Regions from separate parts of the Streptomyces sp. NPDC104761 genome, predicted to be linked through region 2. Evidence: riboswitches for the same ligand, from Rfam matches in the RefSeq annotation. Region 2 holds a riboswitch; each other region holds the start of a gene.
The links. A riboswitch is a leader RNA that binds a small molecule or an ion and turns the genes downstream of it on or off. The one in region 2 is predicted to bind cyclic di-AMP.

Region 1 (3,820 bases), on a different contig from region 2:
GGGACGGGCAGCAGGTGCGCGTTCGGGCCGCCGAGGTAGCGGAACAGCGGCAGGTCGGACGCCTCGGAGGCGGCGTGCGCGACGGCGAGGGAGACGCCGAGGATGGCGTTGGCGCCGAGCGAGCCCTTGTTGTCGGTGGCGTCCAGGTCGAACATCGCCTGGTCGATCAGGCGCTGCTCGGTGGCGTCGTAGCCGACGAGCTCCGGGCCGATCTGCTCGATGACGGCGAGGACGGCCTTCTCGACGCCCTTGCCCTGGTAGCGGTTGGGGTCGCCGTCACGAAGCTCGATGGCCTCGAAGGCACCGGTGGAGGCGCCGGACGGGACGGCGGCACGACCCGTGCTGCCGTCGTCGAGGCCGACCTCGACCTCGACCGTGGGGTTGCCTCGGGAGTCCAGGATTTCCCGGGCTACGACGACGTCGATGGACGGCACGAGCATCTCCTTCTTGGGATGTGACGCTGGTTGTGCGGGGCGCACGCGGGCCTCGTCGGCCCTTGCTCAGCCTTGCGACTAGAGCCTAACCGTCCCGGGGCCGTCGGCCGGCACGACCGACCGGCCCGTGGACACACAGACGGTACTCATTGTTCACGTGCGGAACAAAGGGGGGTCCGATGAAGAACGGGAGAAGAGCGGACCAAGAAGGGGACGCCGGGGCGACGGGGACCACAGGGCGGCGGGTGGCGGGCGGCGGGCGGCGGGCGGCGGGCGGCGGGCGGCGGGCGGCGGCAAAGAGAAACCCCGCTCCGGTGCGTTCGGGGGAAAACGCACCGGAGCGGGGTTCGTGGGGGACGGGGGTGGCCCTCACGTGGTCTCCACTATGGGGACCACGGCTGTGGGGGAGCTGTGGTTCAGCTGGGCACCGCTTGGTACTTTCGGCGGCCGCCCCGCGGGCTGCGTCAGGCGCCCTACTTCAGGTGCAGCTGCTGGCCCGGGTAGATGAAGTCGGCGTCCTCGACGATGTCCTTGTTCAGCTTGAACAGCGCCTGCCAGCCGCCCTTGACCTTGTGCTTCGCGGCGATCGAGCTGAGGGTGTCGCCCTTGACGACCTTGTACTCGCCGTCGCCCTTCTTGACCTTCTTGCCGGTCGGGGTGGTGACGGTCTTCTTGGCGGCCGGGCGCTCGGCGGAGCGGGAGGCGGCCTGGGTGTCGGTCGACCGGGTGCTCGTGCCGGCGCTGCTGCTCGACGAGGAGCTGGAGGAGCCGGTGCTGCTGCCGCTGTAGGTGGCGCCGGACAGACCCGTGCCGCAGACCGGCCAGGCACCCTTGCCCTGCGCGGCGAGGACCTTCTCGGCGATCTGGATCTGCTGCGCCTTGGTGGCCTGGTTGGCCTGCGCGGCGTACTGCGTGCCGCCGTACGCGGCCCAGGTGGAGGCGGAGAACTGCAGACCGCCGTAGTAGCCGTTGCCGGTGTTGATGGCCCAGTTGCCGCCGGACTCGCACTGGGCGACGGCGTCCCACTCGGAGGCGGTGGCGGCGGAGGCGCTGCCGGCCGCCATCAGCGGGGCGGCGACGGCGACGCCGGTGACACCGGCGACAGCGATGGCGCGGACGGCCTTGGACGGACGACGGTGCTTGCCCTTGCCGGAGAACAGCATGGATCGATCCCCTCACCGACGCCTGCGAGGTGAGCTGTCGGGTTCGGGCCGGTTGAGTTGCCCGGCCGCACACCCGTGTGTCGGTGCGCGGCTTCACCCCGAGCCGGATCGGCGGTCTCAACCACCGGTCCCGGCACTTACCTTGGGTCCCCCGCTCCTGCCTACGGCGCATGACGCGACGACTGTTCCCGGGCAGCCGCTGGCAGGACTCGGCGTTGCGACGGCCGGGGCTCGTGGTGACGAGCGGCCTCGACCGTAAACAGGCCATCAGGTGAATTTCAAAGATGATCAGGGCTTCTGAGACTCATCCCACACTCTCACCAAAACGGACATTCAGCTCGAAGCAGGGCGTCAACTCCCGCCGCCTTTCGTCCTATTCGGTGCCGAGTTTCAGGGTCTGACCGGGGGTGATGGCATTCGGGTCGGAGCCGATGTCGGCCTTGTTCACGTCATAGAGCGCGCGCCACCCGCCGTCCAGACCAAGGGAGTCGGCGATGGAGGCGAGGGTGTCGCCGTCGCGGACGACGTAGGTGCCGCCGTCGCCGGAGGCGTGCCGGCCGGAGGAGGTGACATTCTGACCGTTTGTCACGCTTTCGTCCGCCGAACCGCCGCGGTGCTTACCGCCGCCACCGACGGCTCCCGTGTCCACCAGACTCCAAGACCCCCCGGTCTGCCACGATTTGTCCGAGTCGTCAGCCCCGGAGGTGACAGGACTCTCACTGGCCTTCGGCGCAGCGGAGCCGGAATCGGAGTCGGAGGTTTCCGACTTGTCCGTCTTGCTGGATTTGCCGGAGGCGTCAGCCTTGGAGTCGCCGCCGGCGCTCGAACCCGGGGAGGGGGTGACGGAGCCGCCCCCGGAGTCCGTAGTGCCCGAAGAGGCGTCAGAACCGGAGGAAGAGGATGAGTCGGACAGCCCGGAGGACGAGTCCGATGAGTCGGACGAGTCGGATGAACCAGACGAACCACCCGAGCTGCCCAGGCCCGTGTCGACGTTCACCGAGGCGTCGTCGGACGAGAGTCCGGCGAGCAGGGCGCAGGTCCGCCAGGCTTTGGTGCCCTGGTCGGCGAGCATCTTCTCGGCGACCGCGATCTGCTGCGAACGGCTCGCCTGGTCCGGCGTGGAGGCGTACTCCTGGCCCCCGTACTTGCTCCAGTCCTCCAGGGAGATCTGAAGACCGCCGTAGTAGCCCGTGCCGTTGTCGGCGCTCCAGGAGCCGCCGCTCTCGCACTCGGCCACGTGGTCCCAGGTAGAGCCGTCGGCCGCGCTGGCGTTCACCGCGCCGAGGAGCGGGATGGCGATGGCGGAGCCGGTCACCCCGGCCGCGACGAGGAGTGCCGGAGCCTGGCGGGGGCGACGGTGACGACCGTTCCCGGAGAGCATGCGGAAACCTTTCGAGCGACAGCGGTGACCAGCGCGGCGGGTCCCGCGAGGGCGCCGCGCTGATGGGTGAACGTATCGGCAGACGATCACTTGTCACAAGTTAATGCCGCGCAGATCACGTGAAGATCACAGACTTGAACGCCGGTCACCTTTTGCCCGTACGGGCCGGTGGTGGCTTCGGCGAAGGCTCGCCGCGGGCCCGGCGAGGGCCCGGCGAGGGCTCACCGACCGGTGGGCGTGAACTCCACCGGGAGAGTACGCAGTCCGCGCATGATGAGTCCGCCGCGCCACCGCAACTCCCCGTCGTCGACGGCCAGTCGCAGGTCCGGAAGGCGGGTGAGGAGACCGGCGAGCGCGGTCTGTCCCTCCAGGCGGGCGAGCGGAGCGCCGAGGCAGTAGTGGATGCCGTGGCCGTAGCCGAGGTGCTGGTTGTCCCGCCGGGAGAGGTCGAGGGTGTCCGGCTCGGCGAACCGCTCCGGGTCCCGGTCCGCCGCGGCCAGGACAACGAGGACCGGGTCACCGGGCGCGATGTGCTGCCCGCCGATCGCGACCGGCTCGGTGGCGAACCGCCAGGTGGCCAGCTCCACCGGTCCGTCGTAGCGGAGCAGTTCCTCGACAGCGGTCTCCAGCAGCCCGCGCTCGCCGGCGGCCAGGGAATCCTGCAGCCGGGCCCGCTGCCCGGGGTGGGTGAGCAGCGCGTACGTGCCGTTGCCGATGAGGTTGACGGTGGTCTCGAAACCGGCGAACAGCAAAATGAAGGCCATGGCCGCGGCCTCGTTCTCGGTGAGGTGCTCACCGTGGTCCGAGGCCCGGATGAGCCCCGAGATGAGGTCCTCGCCGGG
Region 2 (3,820 bases):
GCCGGCCAGGCCGCCACCGTGACGCACACCAGCACCCGCCCCGGCCACTCCAGCCACGCGCCGCCGACGGCGGCCGCGACCGACAGCCTCGTCGTCGCCGTCATCCCCGCATGATGCCGGTGGCCATCACGGCGGCCCCGGCCGCCGGTGGACGCTGCGCCCGCCGGGCGCGGAGGGGTGAGATGCCGGACATGTCCCTGATGCTGGGGAGAGCCGGTCGCGGTAGTCGCAGGGCATGCGCGCGTGCCGACGAAAAGCGCGCCCCGTCGCGCGGACCGTGCGGTCGCGGCGGACAGGAGCGCCGACGGGCGTCGGCGGGCGGGTGGGGATGCGTGGCGGCAGGCGGGCGCCGTGGCGCGTGCGGGCCGGCGGAGGGAAGCGGGTGGGGGCGCCCGAGAGGTGACGGGCGCCCCGCGGGGTCAGGCCGGGCGCACCACGCTGTGGATGATCGACTCGCCGCCGTAGTAGATCGACTCCTCGCGGACGTAGGCGCCGGGCTTCGGGGCGTGGATCATCATGCCGTTGCCGAGGTAGATGCCGACGTGGCTGACGTCGTCGTAGAAGAAGACCAGATCGCCGGGGAGGGCGTCGGCGAGGGAGACGGTGGTGCCGGCGTTCACCTGGTCGTAGGTGGTGCGCGGCAGGGAGACGCCCGCGGCCTTCCAGGCGGCCTGGGAGAGCCCCGAGCAGTCGTAGGAGCCGGGTCCGGTGGCACCCCAGACGTACGGCTTGCCGATCTGCGCGCGGGCGAAGGCGATCGCCTTGGCGGCCTTCGTGGCGTAGGCGGAGTCCGGGCCGGAGTCCGAACCCGATCCGGAAGCGGAGCCGCCCGGCGCCGAGGACGCCGCGGACGACGAGGCCTCCCGGTCGGCAGCGGCGGCCTGCTGCTGCGCCAGCTCCGCCGCCTTGCGGGCCGCCTCCTCCTGCTGCCGCTTCTCGATCGCCGCCAGCCGGGCCTTCTCCGTGGCCGTCAGCTGCGACAGCAGCTCCCGCGCGGAGGCCAGCTTCGTCTGCACGGTGGCCTTGGCGGTCCTGAGGTCGTCCTGTGTCCCGGTGAGCGACTCGAGGCTCCGGGTGGTCTCCTGCCGCTTCTTCATGGTCGCGGACTGCTCGGTGACGTAGTCGTCGACCGCGCTCTTCTGGCGCGAGGTCAGGCGGCTCATCAGCTGGTCCTGGTCGAAGTAGCCCTGGGGGCTGTCCGCGAGCAGGAAGGTCGCGGTGTCGGGAACGCTCGCGCCGGTGCGGTACTGGGCCGCGGCGAACGAACCCAGTTCCTCACGCGCCCTGTTGAGCCGTTCGGTGCGTCTGGCGACGTCGTCGAGCAGGGCGTCGACCTGCTTGCGCTGTCTGCCGGTGCGCTCCTTGGCCGCGTTGTACTTCTCGGTCGCCGACTCCGCCTGCCGGTAGAGGGCGTCGACCTTCTTCTCGACCTCCTCCAGGCTCGGCTTGCCGTCCTCGGAGGGCGCGGCCTCGGCCGACTGGGAGAACAGGGCCATGGAGGTGAGGGCCGCGGTGGCCAGCGCGGGGGTGCGTATGCCTGCCGCGCGCGCTCCTGACGGCCGGGACTTGCGGTGCGACGCCAACGGGGGCGACTCCTTCCGGTGTTCCGCCTACCGAGTTAGCTGTCGGGTTCGGGCGGGTGGTTCGGAAGGGTTGCCCTACGGCCCGTCCCCCGGAGGGGAGTCGGGACCGATTCACCCCGGGATCGGTGTGGGTCCCCGGCTCCGGACGCGCGGTGGCGCCCCGGACTCGGCGGAGGCCGTGCGGCCCGGCGACGTTCGCCGGTGGGGGTCGTGCGGCCTGCCCGGCACGCTAGCCAACTCGTGTGGTCTCTGTGAAGTTTGATGTGCGATATGCCCGATACATTTTCGTGACCTTGGCGTTGCGCTCGTTCAGGCGGGGCGATCGGGGAGGTTATGGGCGACTTGCCCGGATGGGTCCAAAGGTTCCGGCGGGAGGTATACAAAGGTCCGGGGTGGGGGTCGGCGGCTGCGGGACGCGCGTCGACCTGCTGTGACGGAGGGGATCCGTTCGGTCACGTTGGCGACTTTTCGGGGTGGCGGCCGGTTGTCGGTGGGGCGCCCTAGACTCGGAGAGCGATGAGCAGCCTCTTTGACGACAGCTTCCTGGCGAGCCTCCAGGCCCCCCGCGGCCACGACGAGGAACCTCCGCCGCCGCCCGAGGACGAACACGCTCCGGAGTCGGTTCCGGACGATCTGTTCGGCGGGAAGTTCGACGTGCCCCCGGACCGGGACGCCTACTACCGCGACGGTGCCGCCCGCCCCGCCCTGGACCCGGCCGCGCTCCTGGAGGGGCTGAACGACAACCAGCGGGCCGCCGTCGTGCACGCCGGCTCCCCGCTGCTCATCGTGGCCGGCGCCGGTTCCGGCAAGACGCGCGTGCTCACCCACCGCATCGCGCACCTGCTCGGCGCGCGCCAGGTGCACCCGGGCCAGATCCTCGCGATCACGTTCACCAACAAGGCCGCGGGCGAGATGAAGGAGCGCGTCGAGCACCTCGTCGGCCCGCGCGCGAACGCGATGTGGGTGATGACCTTCCACAGCGCCTGCGTGCGGATCCTGCGCCGGGAGAGCAAGAAGCTCGGCTTCACCTCCTCCTTCTCGATCTACGACGCCGCCGACTCCAAGCGCCTGATGGCCCTGGTCTGCCGTGACCTGGACCTCGACCCCAAGCGCTACCCGCCGAAGTCCTTCAGCGCCCAGGTCAGCAACCTGAAGAACGAGCTGGTCGACGAGGAGGACTTCGCCGCCAGGGCCACCGACGGTTTCGAGAAGACCCTCGCCCAGGCCTACGCCCTCTACCAGTCGCGGCTGCGCGAGGCGAACGCCCTCGACTTCGACGACCTGATCATGACGACGGTCAACCTGCTGCGCGCCTTCCCGGACGTCGCCGAGCACTACCGCCGCCGCTTCCGGCACGTCCTGGTCGACGAGTACCAGGACACCAACCACGCCCAGTACGCCCTCGTGCGCGAGCTGGTCGGCACCGGCGCACACGAGGAGGACACCCCGCCCGGCGAGCACGACCTGCCCCCCGCCGAGCTCTGCGTCGTCGGTGACGCCGACCAGTCGATCTACGCCTTCCGGGGCGCCACGATCCGCAACATCCTCCAGTTCGAGGAGGACTACCCGAACGCGACGACGATCCTCCTGGAGCAGAACTACCGCTCCACCCAGACGATCCTCTCCGCCGCCAACGCGGTCATCGAGCGCAACGAGTCCCGCCGCCCGAAGAACCTGTGGACCAACGCGGGCGCGGGCGCGCAGATCACCGGCTACGTCGCCGACACCGAACACGACGAGGCGCAGTTCGTCGCCGAGGAGATAGACCGTCTGACGGACGCGGGCGAGGCCAAGGCCGGCGATGTCGCCGTCTTCTACCGCACCAACGCGCAGTCCCGTGTCTTCGAGGAGATCTTCATCCGGGTCGGCCTGCCCTACAAGGTGGTCGGCGGCGTCCGCTTCTACGAGCGCAAGGAGGTCCGGGACGTCCTGGCGTACCTGCGGGTGCTGGCCAACCCGGAGGACTCCGTCCCGCTCCGGCGCATCCTCAACGTCCCCAAGCGCGGCATCGGCGACCGCGCGGAGGCGATGATCGACGCCCTCGCGCAGCGCGAGAAGATCAGCTTCCCGCAGGCGCTCAAGCGGGTCGACGAGGCGTACGGCATGGCCGCGCGGTCGGCGAACGCGGTCAAGCGGTTCAACACGCTGATGGAGGACCTCCGTACGGTCGTGGAGTCCGGCGCCGGACCCGCCACAGTCCTGGAGGCGATCTACGAACGCACCGGATACCTGGCCGA
Region 3 (3,820 bases), on a different contig from region 2:
CGAAGCCACGGTCGAAGCCGGCGACAACAACGAGGAGAGGGCCAAGTGACCGAGCTCGCCACCATGGACTTCCACCCCCAGCCGCAGCCGGGCGAGGCCAAGCCCTGGGCCTTCCCGGCACCCGAGCGCGGCACCCTGGACAACGGCCTGACCGTGCTGCACTGCCACCGCCCCGGCCAGCAGGTCGTCGCCGTCGAGGTGCTCCTGGACGCGCCCCTGGACGCCGAGCCGGCCGGCCTGGACGGCGTCGCCACGATCATGGCGCGCGCCTTCTCCGAGGGCACCGACAAGCACTCCGCCGAGGAGTACGCCGCCGAGCTCGAGCGGGCCGGTGCCACCCTCGACGCGCACGCCGACCACCCCGGCGTCCGGATCAGCCTGGAGGTCCCGGCCTCCCGGCTCGCCAAGGGCCTCGGGCTGCTCTCCGACGCGCTGCGGGCGCCCGCCTTCGCCGAGAGCGAGGTCGAGCGGCTGGTCCGCAACCGCCTCGACGAGATCCCGCACGAGCTGGCCAACCCCAGCCGGCGCGCCGCCAAGGAGCTCTACAAGGAGCTGTTCCCGTCGACCGCGCGGATGTCCCGGCCGCGCCAGGGCACCGAGGACACCGTCGAGAAGATCGACGCGGCCGCCGTCCGTGCCTTCTACGACCGGCACGTGCGCCCCGCCACGGCCACGGCGGTCGTCGTCGGCGACCTGACCGGCATCGACCTGAACGAGCTGCTCGGCGAGACCCTGGGTGCCTGGCGCGGTTCCACCGCGCAGCCCCGCCCGGTCCCGGCGGTGACCGCCGACGACACCGGCCGGGTCGTCATCGTGGACCGCCCCGGCGCCGTCCAGACCCAGCTGCTCATCGGCCGTGTCGGCGCCGACCGGCACGACCGGGTGTGGCCCGCCCAGGTGCTCGGCACCTACTGCCTGGGCGGCACCCTCACCTCCCGCCTGGACCGCGTCCTGCGCGAGGAGAAGGGCTACACCTACGGCGTCCGCTCCTTCGGGCAGGTCCTGCGGTCCGCCCCCGACGGCACCGGCGCCGCGATGCTCGCCATCAGCGGCTCCGTGGACACCCCGAACACCGGGCCGGCCCTGTCGGACCTGTGGACGGTGCTGCGCACGCTCGCCGCCGAGGGCCTCACGGACGCCGAGCGCGACGTGGCCGTGCAGAACCTCGTCGGGGTGGCGCCGCTCAAGTACGAGACCGCGGCGGCCGTCGCGGGCACCCTGGCCGACCAGGTCGAGCAGTACCTGCCCGACGACTTCCAGGCCACGCTGTACCGGCAACTGGCCGCCACCGGCACCGTGGAGGCCACCGCGGCGGTCGTGAACGCCTTCCCGGTGGACCGCCTGGTGACGGTCCTCGTCGGGGACGCGGCGCAGATCAAGGAGCCCGTGGAGGCTCTCGGGATCGGCGAAGTCCACGTCGTCGCCGCCGAGTAGCGGCGCGCGCGTGCGGAGCCCTGGTGACCATCCCGGTCACCAGGGCTCTGGAATGTCCGAATTGGGGCGGAGGTTGCCTGTCTGCCCTGTGGGATGCGCGACAAAAACGGTGATCCGTTTGAGCATTGAAGGCGGGCCCTCGTAGGTTCTTCCGGGCTGTCCGTCAGGCATCGCGCCGCGTCCGCGGCACCGGACAGCCATCGCCGAGTCCCCGTACGGCGCGAGCCAGGGGAGCCGGGGACCCACGCAGTCCCTGGGGTGAATCGGGCGCCCGCGCGTGTCGCGAGGGGGTCCGTAGGAGACCTTCCTGCTCCGAACCCGTCAGCTAACCCGGTAGGCGAGAGGGAAGGAAAGGACCAGCCTCTACATGGCGTTCATGTGCGCCTCCGGGAAGCATCGTCGTCCCGGCCGGGTGAAGCGCACCACCGCGCAGGCCGCCGGCATCGCGGCCCTCACCACCACAGGTGTCATCGGCACCGTCTCCGCCGCCCCGGCGCTCGCCGCCGAGAACTCCGTGGAGCAGACCGGCCTCACCCCGGTCATCACGATCAGCGACTCCGTCGCCGAGCAGATCGACGCCCAGGCCGCCGCCCAGAAGGCGGTCGCCGAGCGCAAGGCGGCCGAGGAGGCCGCCCGGAAGAAGGCCGCGGAGCAGGCCAAGAAGGAGCGCGCGGCCAAGGCTCGCGCCGCCCGCGAGGCCGAGCGCAAGCGCCTCAACACCTTCGTCGCGCCGATCAGCGACTCCTACGTCTCCACCGGCTACAAGACCGGCGGCTCCCTGTGGTCCTCCGGTGCCCACACCGGCATCGACTTCCACGCCGCGAGCGGCACGGTCGTGCACGCGGTCGGCACCGGCACGGTCGTCTCCACCGGCTGGGGCGGCGCGTACGGCAACGAGATCGTCATCAAGATGGCCGACGGCATGTACACCCAGTACGGCCACCTCTCGTCCATCGGCGTCTCGGTGGGGCAGCGGGTCACCCCGGGCCAGCAGATCGGGCTCTCCGGTGCGACCGGCAACACGACCGGCCCCCACCTCCACTTCGAGGCCCGTACTACCCCCGAGTACGGCTCCGACGTCGACCCGGTCGCCTACCTCCGCAAGCACGGCGTGAACGTCTGAGGGAGCTGGACGCGGGTCCGGCGCCGAGGCCGACGTGGGGTCGCGGTGCGGTCGTCGGGTGCGGGTGCGCCGTGGCTGGTCGCGCAGTTCCCCGCGCCCCTGAAGGGGCGCTGCGGTGACGCCCCTGAAAGGGGCGCGGGGAACTGCGCGAGCAACCCCCACGTACCCGCACCCGACGACCGAGCACCGACGACAACCCGCGACATCTTCCGAAGCTCCGGCCCCACCGCCGGGGCTTTCGTCGTTTTCGTGCCCCTGCTGTCCAAAATATATCCCTGGATTCCGGCCCCCCTTCGGAAATTCCGGCTCATTGCAATAGAGTCACGGAACGAGCGCCACTCGGCGGCGTTTCACGGGGATTAAGGCGGAGGTCGGACATGCGTATTCCGGCGCACTCGGTATGCACGGCGATCCGGGACGACATCGTCGCGGGTGTCTACGAGCGGGGCAGCCGGCTCACCGAGGAACTCCTGGCCCGTCGTTACGGGGTCTCGCGCGTCCCCGTCCGTGAGGCCCTGCGCACGCTGGAGGCCGAGGGCTTCGTGGTGACGCGCCGGCACGCGGGCGCGTGCGTGGCCGAACCGACCGAGCAGGAGGCCGCCGACCTGCTGGAGATGCGCATGCTCCTGGAGCCGCTCGGCGCCTCCCGGGCCGCCCAGCGCCGCACCGAGGCCCACCTCAAGGTGCTGCGCGGACTGGTCAGGCTGGGGCAGGAGCGGGCCCGGCGGGGCAACAGCGAGGATCTGCGCTCCCTGGGCGGCTGGTTCCACGAGACCCTCGCGCAGGCCTCCGGCAGCCACGCCCTGACCTCGACGCTCACCCAGCTGCGCCACAAGATCGCCTGGATGTACACCGTGGAGACGCCCGCCAACCCCGTGGAGTCCTGGACGGAGCACGGCGCCATCGTGGACGCGGTGGCGCGGGGGGACGGCGACCGTGCCCGGGCGATCACGGCCCTGCACACCGAACGCTCGACGGTCTCCCACCGGCTGCGATTTCCCGGCGCCACCGAACGGGCGAACGGTGTGAGGACTTCGCAACATCCCGTAAACATGTCGGGCCTGCGGCATTAACACGCGCGCCGTATACAAAGAGGTGTTATTCGGCGGGGTGTATTTCCGCTGCCCTAATTCACGCGCGCCGGGAATTCACGGTCGCGCTCGTTTCGTATGCCCGCGGTAAAGTCGGGTGCCGGGTTTCCGTGAACTCCGGGGCGGGGCCGGCGTAAAGCCGGGTGCGGTCCCGTCCGGGCGGCGGTGAAAC
Region 4 (3,820 bases), 210 kb from region 2:
GCATCGCCGGCCGGGTCCTCGGGGCAGGTGCCGAGCGTCTCGGAGAACACAACGGCCGCCACTGGCAAAGGCCCCATCACGGAGACGGCGGGCGCCACTTGAGGCCGAAACGCACGTGAGTCCCACGGCCGCGCTGTCCGTATTCTCTGATCATGGTCGCACCCTCCCCGTACTCACTGATCGCCACCGACCTGGACGGCACGCTGCTGCGCGGCGACGACACCCTGTCGGAACGGTCGCTCGCCGCGCTCGGACAGGCCCGCCGGGCCGGTGCCCAGCACCTCGTGGTGACCGGCCGTCCGGCCCCGAGAGTGCGCCCGCTCCTCGACGACCTCGGCTGCACGGGACTCGCGGTCTGCGGCCAGGGCGCGCAGGTGTACGACGCCGGCGCGCACCGCCTGCTGTGGTCGGTCACCCTGGACCGGGAACTGGCGGAGACCGCACTCGGCAAGATCGAGGCCGAGGTCGGCCAGGTGTACGCGGCGGTCGACCAGGACGGTGTGGACGGGCTCACGCTCATCGAGCCGGGCTATCTGATGCCCCATCCCACGCTGCCCGCGCTGCGCGTCGCCCGGCGCGACGACCTGTGGTGCGCGCCGATCAGCAAGGTGCTGCTGCGCCACCACACCCTGTCCGACGACGAACTGGCGACGACCGCCCGCTCGGTCGTCGGATCGCTGGCGACGGTCACGATGTCCGGGCCGGGCACCGTCGAACTGCAGCCGTGCGGGGTGACCAAGGCGACCGGGCTCGCGCTGGCCGCCGACCGGCTGGGGCTGAGCGCCGGACGGGCCATCGCCTTCGGCGACATGCCCAACGACATCCCGATGTTCGCGTGGGCGGCCCACGGGGTGGCGATGGCCAACGCCCATCCCGAACTCAGGGCGATGGCCGACGAGATCACCACGTCGAACGAGGACGACGGCATCGCCGTCGTCCTCGAAAGACTCTTCGACTGACGCGCGGCGTCGGTCGGGTCAGTACGCGCCGTTGACGTTGTCGATCGAGCCGTACCGTGCGGCGGCGTAGTTGCAGGCGGCGGTGATGTTCGCGACCGGGTCGTAGATGTCGAACGACGTGCCGTCCACGTGGTAGGCCTTGAACGTCGGGTCGATGACCTGGAGCAGGCCCTTGGACGGGATGCCCTTCGCCGCGTTGGAGTCCCAGAGGTTGATGGCCCGCGGGTTGCCGGAGGACTCCCGCATCAGGTTGCGGTAGATGCCGTTGTAGGTGCCAGGGATGTTCTTCTCGTGCATGATCGCGAGCGACTCGCGGATCCAGCCGTCGAGGTTGTTCGGGTACCCGGCGAGGGTCGTGGAGGCCGTTGTGGTGGAGGAGCCGGCGGCGGACGCGGTCGTCGCCCCGATGAGCGGGAGAGCGAGGACGGCGGCACCGGTGCCGACGACGGCGAGCGTGCGGGCGATGCGGTTACGGCGGGGACGGCGGTGCTGGGCGGCAGCAGGCATGGCGAGGTTCCTCTCCGTCGCCTGCGAGGTGAGCTGTCGGGTTCGGGCCCGGGGAGTGCCCGGCCGCACCGCCCGAAGGCGATACGACTTCACCCCTAGCCGTTCCGGAACGACGTCTGTTCTGTGACGTCGGCCGCCCGGTCCGGCGACTTACCTGGGTCCCCCGCTCCTGCCGTGCGAATGATCTCGTCGATGGGTCATTACGGGCGGCGGCAGGATTCGGCGTCCGCCCGGCGAGCCGGAACGTATGCGACAGCACATGTCCGGAACAAGAGCCTGATGCGCACAACGTGCCGATTAGCCTTGATCCGCGCCGTATGGACCGCTTGATCCTTTGCGACTGCCAACCCTCAACTGGCTTACAGGGAAAGGAAAGGAGGGTTGCCTTGCGCGCCCTGCGGCATTTAGGTGCACGTGACCTACTTCACGAATTCGCAATAGCGGCAAATCGGGCATTCGAGACTGATGGAATCCGCCTTTTCCTGGTTCGGCGGAATAGTGCCCGGCTCGTATTCGTTGGGATTCCACTCCGGAGTGTCCCTGTGTGGATGATTAGCGAGATTAGTCCGAATTGAGGCGCTCCATGAACTTCAGGCCGATTCTGGTCGGATCAGGGGAGTGGGCGGGTGCCGCCGGTCGGACTCAACGCCGCAGGTGAGGCTGCTGGTTGGCGGTCCGGGTACGGAGTGCGTGCCGAGGGTCGGCGTGCGTACGCGTGATTCTCGTCACGTCGGGGGAAGGGTGCCGGGGGATCGGGATCGTCGGTGTGAGGGCCCGTCGTGAAGGCGGAACCTCCTCTGCGGTGTGAGTCGTTGACATGACGGGAGTCTGGGCGGGGACCCGGGCGTGAGATGTCCCTGCGGGCCGGCCGGGGGAGCCTGCGGGCCACCGCGTGCGCGCGTGGGGGTGTTGTTCCGTCGGCCGACGGGACGGCGGTCGGGGAGGTGCGCATCACGGTCAGGGAGGTGCGCATCCAGGAGTCGCAGGCCGAGGGGCGTGGGTCGACGGAACGTGGAGGTCGCCGTGCGTGGTCCCGTGGAGGAAGGGTGTGCGGACGGGGGTGGAATGCCGCCGTTCGTGCATCGGGTGTCCTCGTCGGCCTGGCAGGGTGGGGGAGAGGGGTACGCCCGGGCAGGTGACGCCCGCCGGGGGGAGTGGGGCGGGTTCCGGGCGGCGGCCGTCCGGAGGGTTCGTTGCCGGACGGATCCGGGGCGTCACCCGGGACCCGGGCCCGGCGTGGAGGCCGGTGCGGGACACGGCCTGGGCCTCGGTTCGGGACAACTGACCGCACTTCCTGTTAAGTCAGTAGATGTCATGTCGTATCAGCTGATCAAAAACATAACGGTCGTGATCCGATAGCGCCCGGGGTGTAACCGTGGGCGCTATCGGTGATCGAAACCTGACCGGATACGCTGACTTGAGTGATGGCAGCGACCTATCGACAAACCGTGTAATCGCCAGTAGACACCAGCAGACAGGAGACCCCTCGTGACCGTCGTCGGGCCGTTCGGGCTGAGCGTGCGGGACCAGGCTCTGGAAGCCGATGTCCAGGCCGGATTGACGGCTGTCGAGGAAGGCTTGCTAGACGCCACCAAGAGCGAGGTCCCGTTCATCACGGAGGCCGCCCAGCATCTCGTGCGGGCCGGGGGGAAGCGGTTCCGTCCGCTGCTGGTGATGCTCGCCGCGCAGTTCGGCGACCCGTACGCGCCCGGTGTCGTGCCGTCGGCCGTCGTCGTCGAGCTCACCCACCTGGCCACGCTGTACCACGACGACGTGATGGACGAGGCCGCCGTACGCCGCGGTGTCGACAGTGCCAACACCCGCTGGGGCAATTCGCTCGCTGTCCTCACCGGCGACTTCCTCTTCGCCCGCGCCTCCCAGATCCTTGCCGACCTCGGTCCCGAGGCGGTCCGGGTCCAGGCCCTCGCGTTCGAACGGCTGGTGACCGGTCAGATCCTGGAGACGGCCGGCCCGTCGGACGGCCGTGACCCGGTCGAGCACTACCTCGACGTGCTCAGCGGCAAGACCGGCTCGCTGGTCGCGGTCTCCTGCCGCTTCGGCGCGATGCTGTCCGGTGCCGACGAGACGGTCGTCGACGTCCTCACCCAGTACGGCGAACGGCTCGGCGTCGCCTTCCAGCTCGCCGACGACGTCCTGGACATCGCCTCCGACTCGCGCGAGTCCGGGAAGACCCCGGGGACGGACCTCCGCGAGGGCGTGCCCACGCTTCCGGTGCTGCGGCTGCGGGAGCGGGCGGCCCGGCTGGGGCTGGCCGAGGACATCGCCCTGTGCGAGCTGCTGGACTCCGACCTCACGGACGACGCGCGGCACGCGGAGGCCCTGACGGCGCTGCG

Region 1: another riboswitch for cyclic di-AMP. It lies ahead of ACZ63F_RS07075 (transglycosylase family protein); the one in region 2 lies ahead of ACZ63F_RS15895 (C40 family peptidase).
Region 3: another riboswitch for cyclic di-AMP. It lies ahead of ACZ63F_RS39235 (M23 family metallopeptidase); the one in region 2 lies ahead of ACZ63F_RS15895 (C40 family peptidase).
Region 4: another riboswitch for cyclic di-AMP. It lies ahead of ACZ63F_RS16845 (transglycosylase SLT domain-containing protein); the one in region 2 lies ahead of ACZ63F_RS15895 (C40 family peptidase).

What each region holds. Positions count from the first base shown of each region.
Region 1 covers NZ_JBVJNZ010000002.1:109,674-113,493, forward strand. The annotation lists gene eno (phosphopyruvate hydratase) at 1-440, opposite strand, end outside; gene ACZ63F_RS07075 (transglycosylase family protein) at 908-1,597, opposite strand; cyclic di-AMP (ydaO/yuaA leader) riboswitch at 1,602-1,776, opposite strand; gene ACZ63F_RS07080 (transglycosylase family protein) at 1,971-2,978, opposite strand; gene ACZ63F_RS07085 (cytochrome P450 family protein) at 3,200-3,820, opposite strand, start outside.
Region 2 covers NZ_JBVJNZ010000005.1:95,774-99,593, reverse strand. The annotation lists gene ACZ63F_RS15900 (hypothetical protein) at 1-104, opposite strand, end outside; gene ACZ63F_RS15895 (C40 family peptidase) at 420-1,583, opposite strand; cyclic di-AMP (ydaO/yuaA leader) riboswitch at 1,592-1,765, opposite strand; gene pcrA (DNA helicase PcrA) at 2,100-3,820, shown strand, end outside.
Region 3 covers NZ_JBVJNZ010000022.1:107,535-111,354, forward strand. The annotation lists gene ACZ63F_RS39225 (M16 family metallopeptidase) at 1-49, shown strand, start outside; gene ACZ63F_RS39230 (M16 family metallopeptidase) at 46-1,434, shown strand; cyclic di-AMP (ydaO/yuaA leader) riboswitch at 1,626-1,789, shown strand; gene ACZ63F_RS39235 (M23 family metallopeptidase) at 1,802-2,557, shown strand; gene ACZ63F_RS39240 (GntR family transcriptional regulator) at 2,935-3,630, shown strand.
Region 4 covers NZ_JBVJNZ010000005.1:301,640-305,459, reverse strand. The annotation lists gene ACZ63F_RS16855 (hypothetical protein) at 1-62, opposite strand, end outside; gene ACZ63F_RS16850 (HAD family hydrolase) at 153-959, shown strand; gene ACZ63F_RS16845 (transglycosylase SLT domain-containing protein) at 978-1,466, opposite strand; cyclic di-AMP (ydaO/yuaA leader) riboswitch at 1,470-1,668, opposite strand; gene ACZ63F_RS16840 (polyprenyl synthetase family protein) at 2,955-3,820, shown strand, end outside.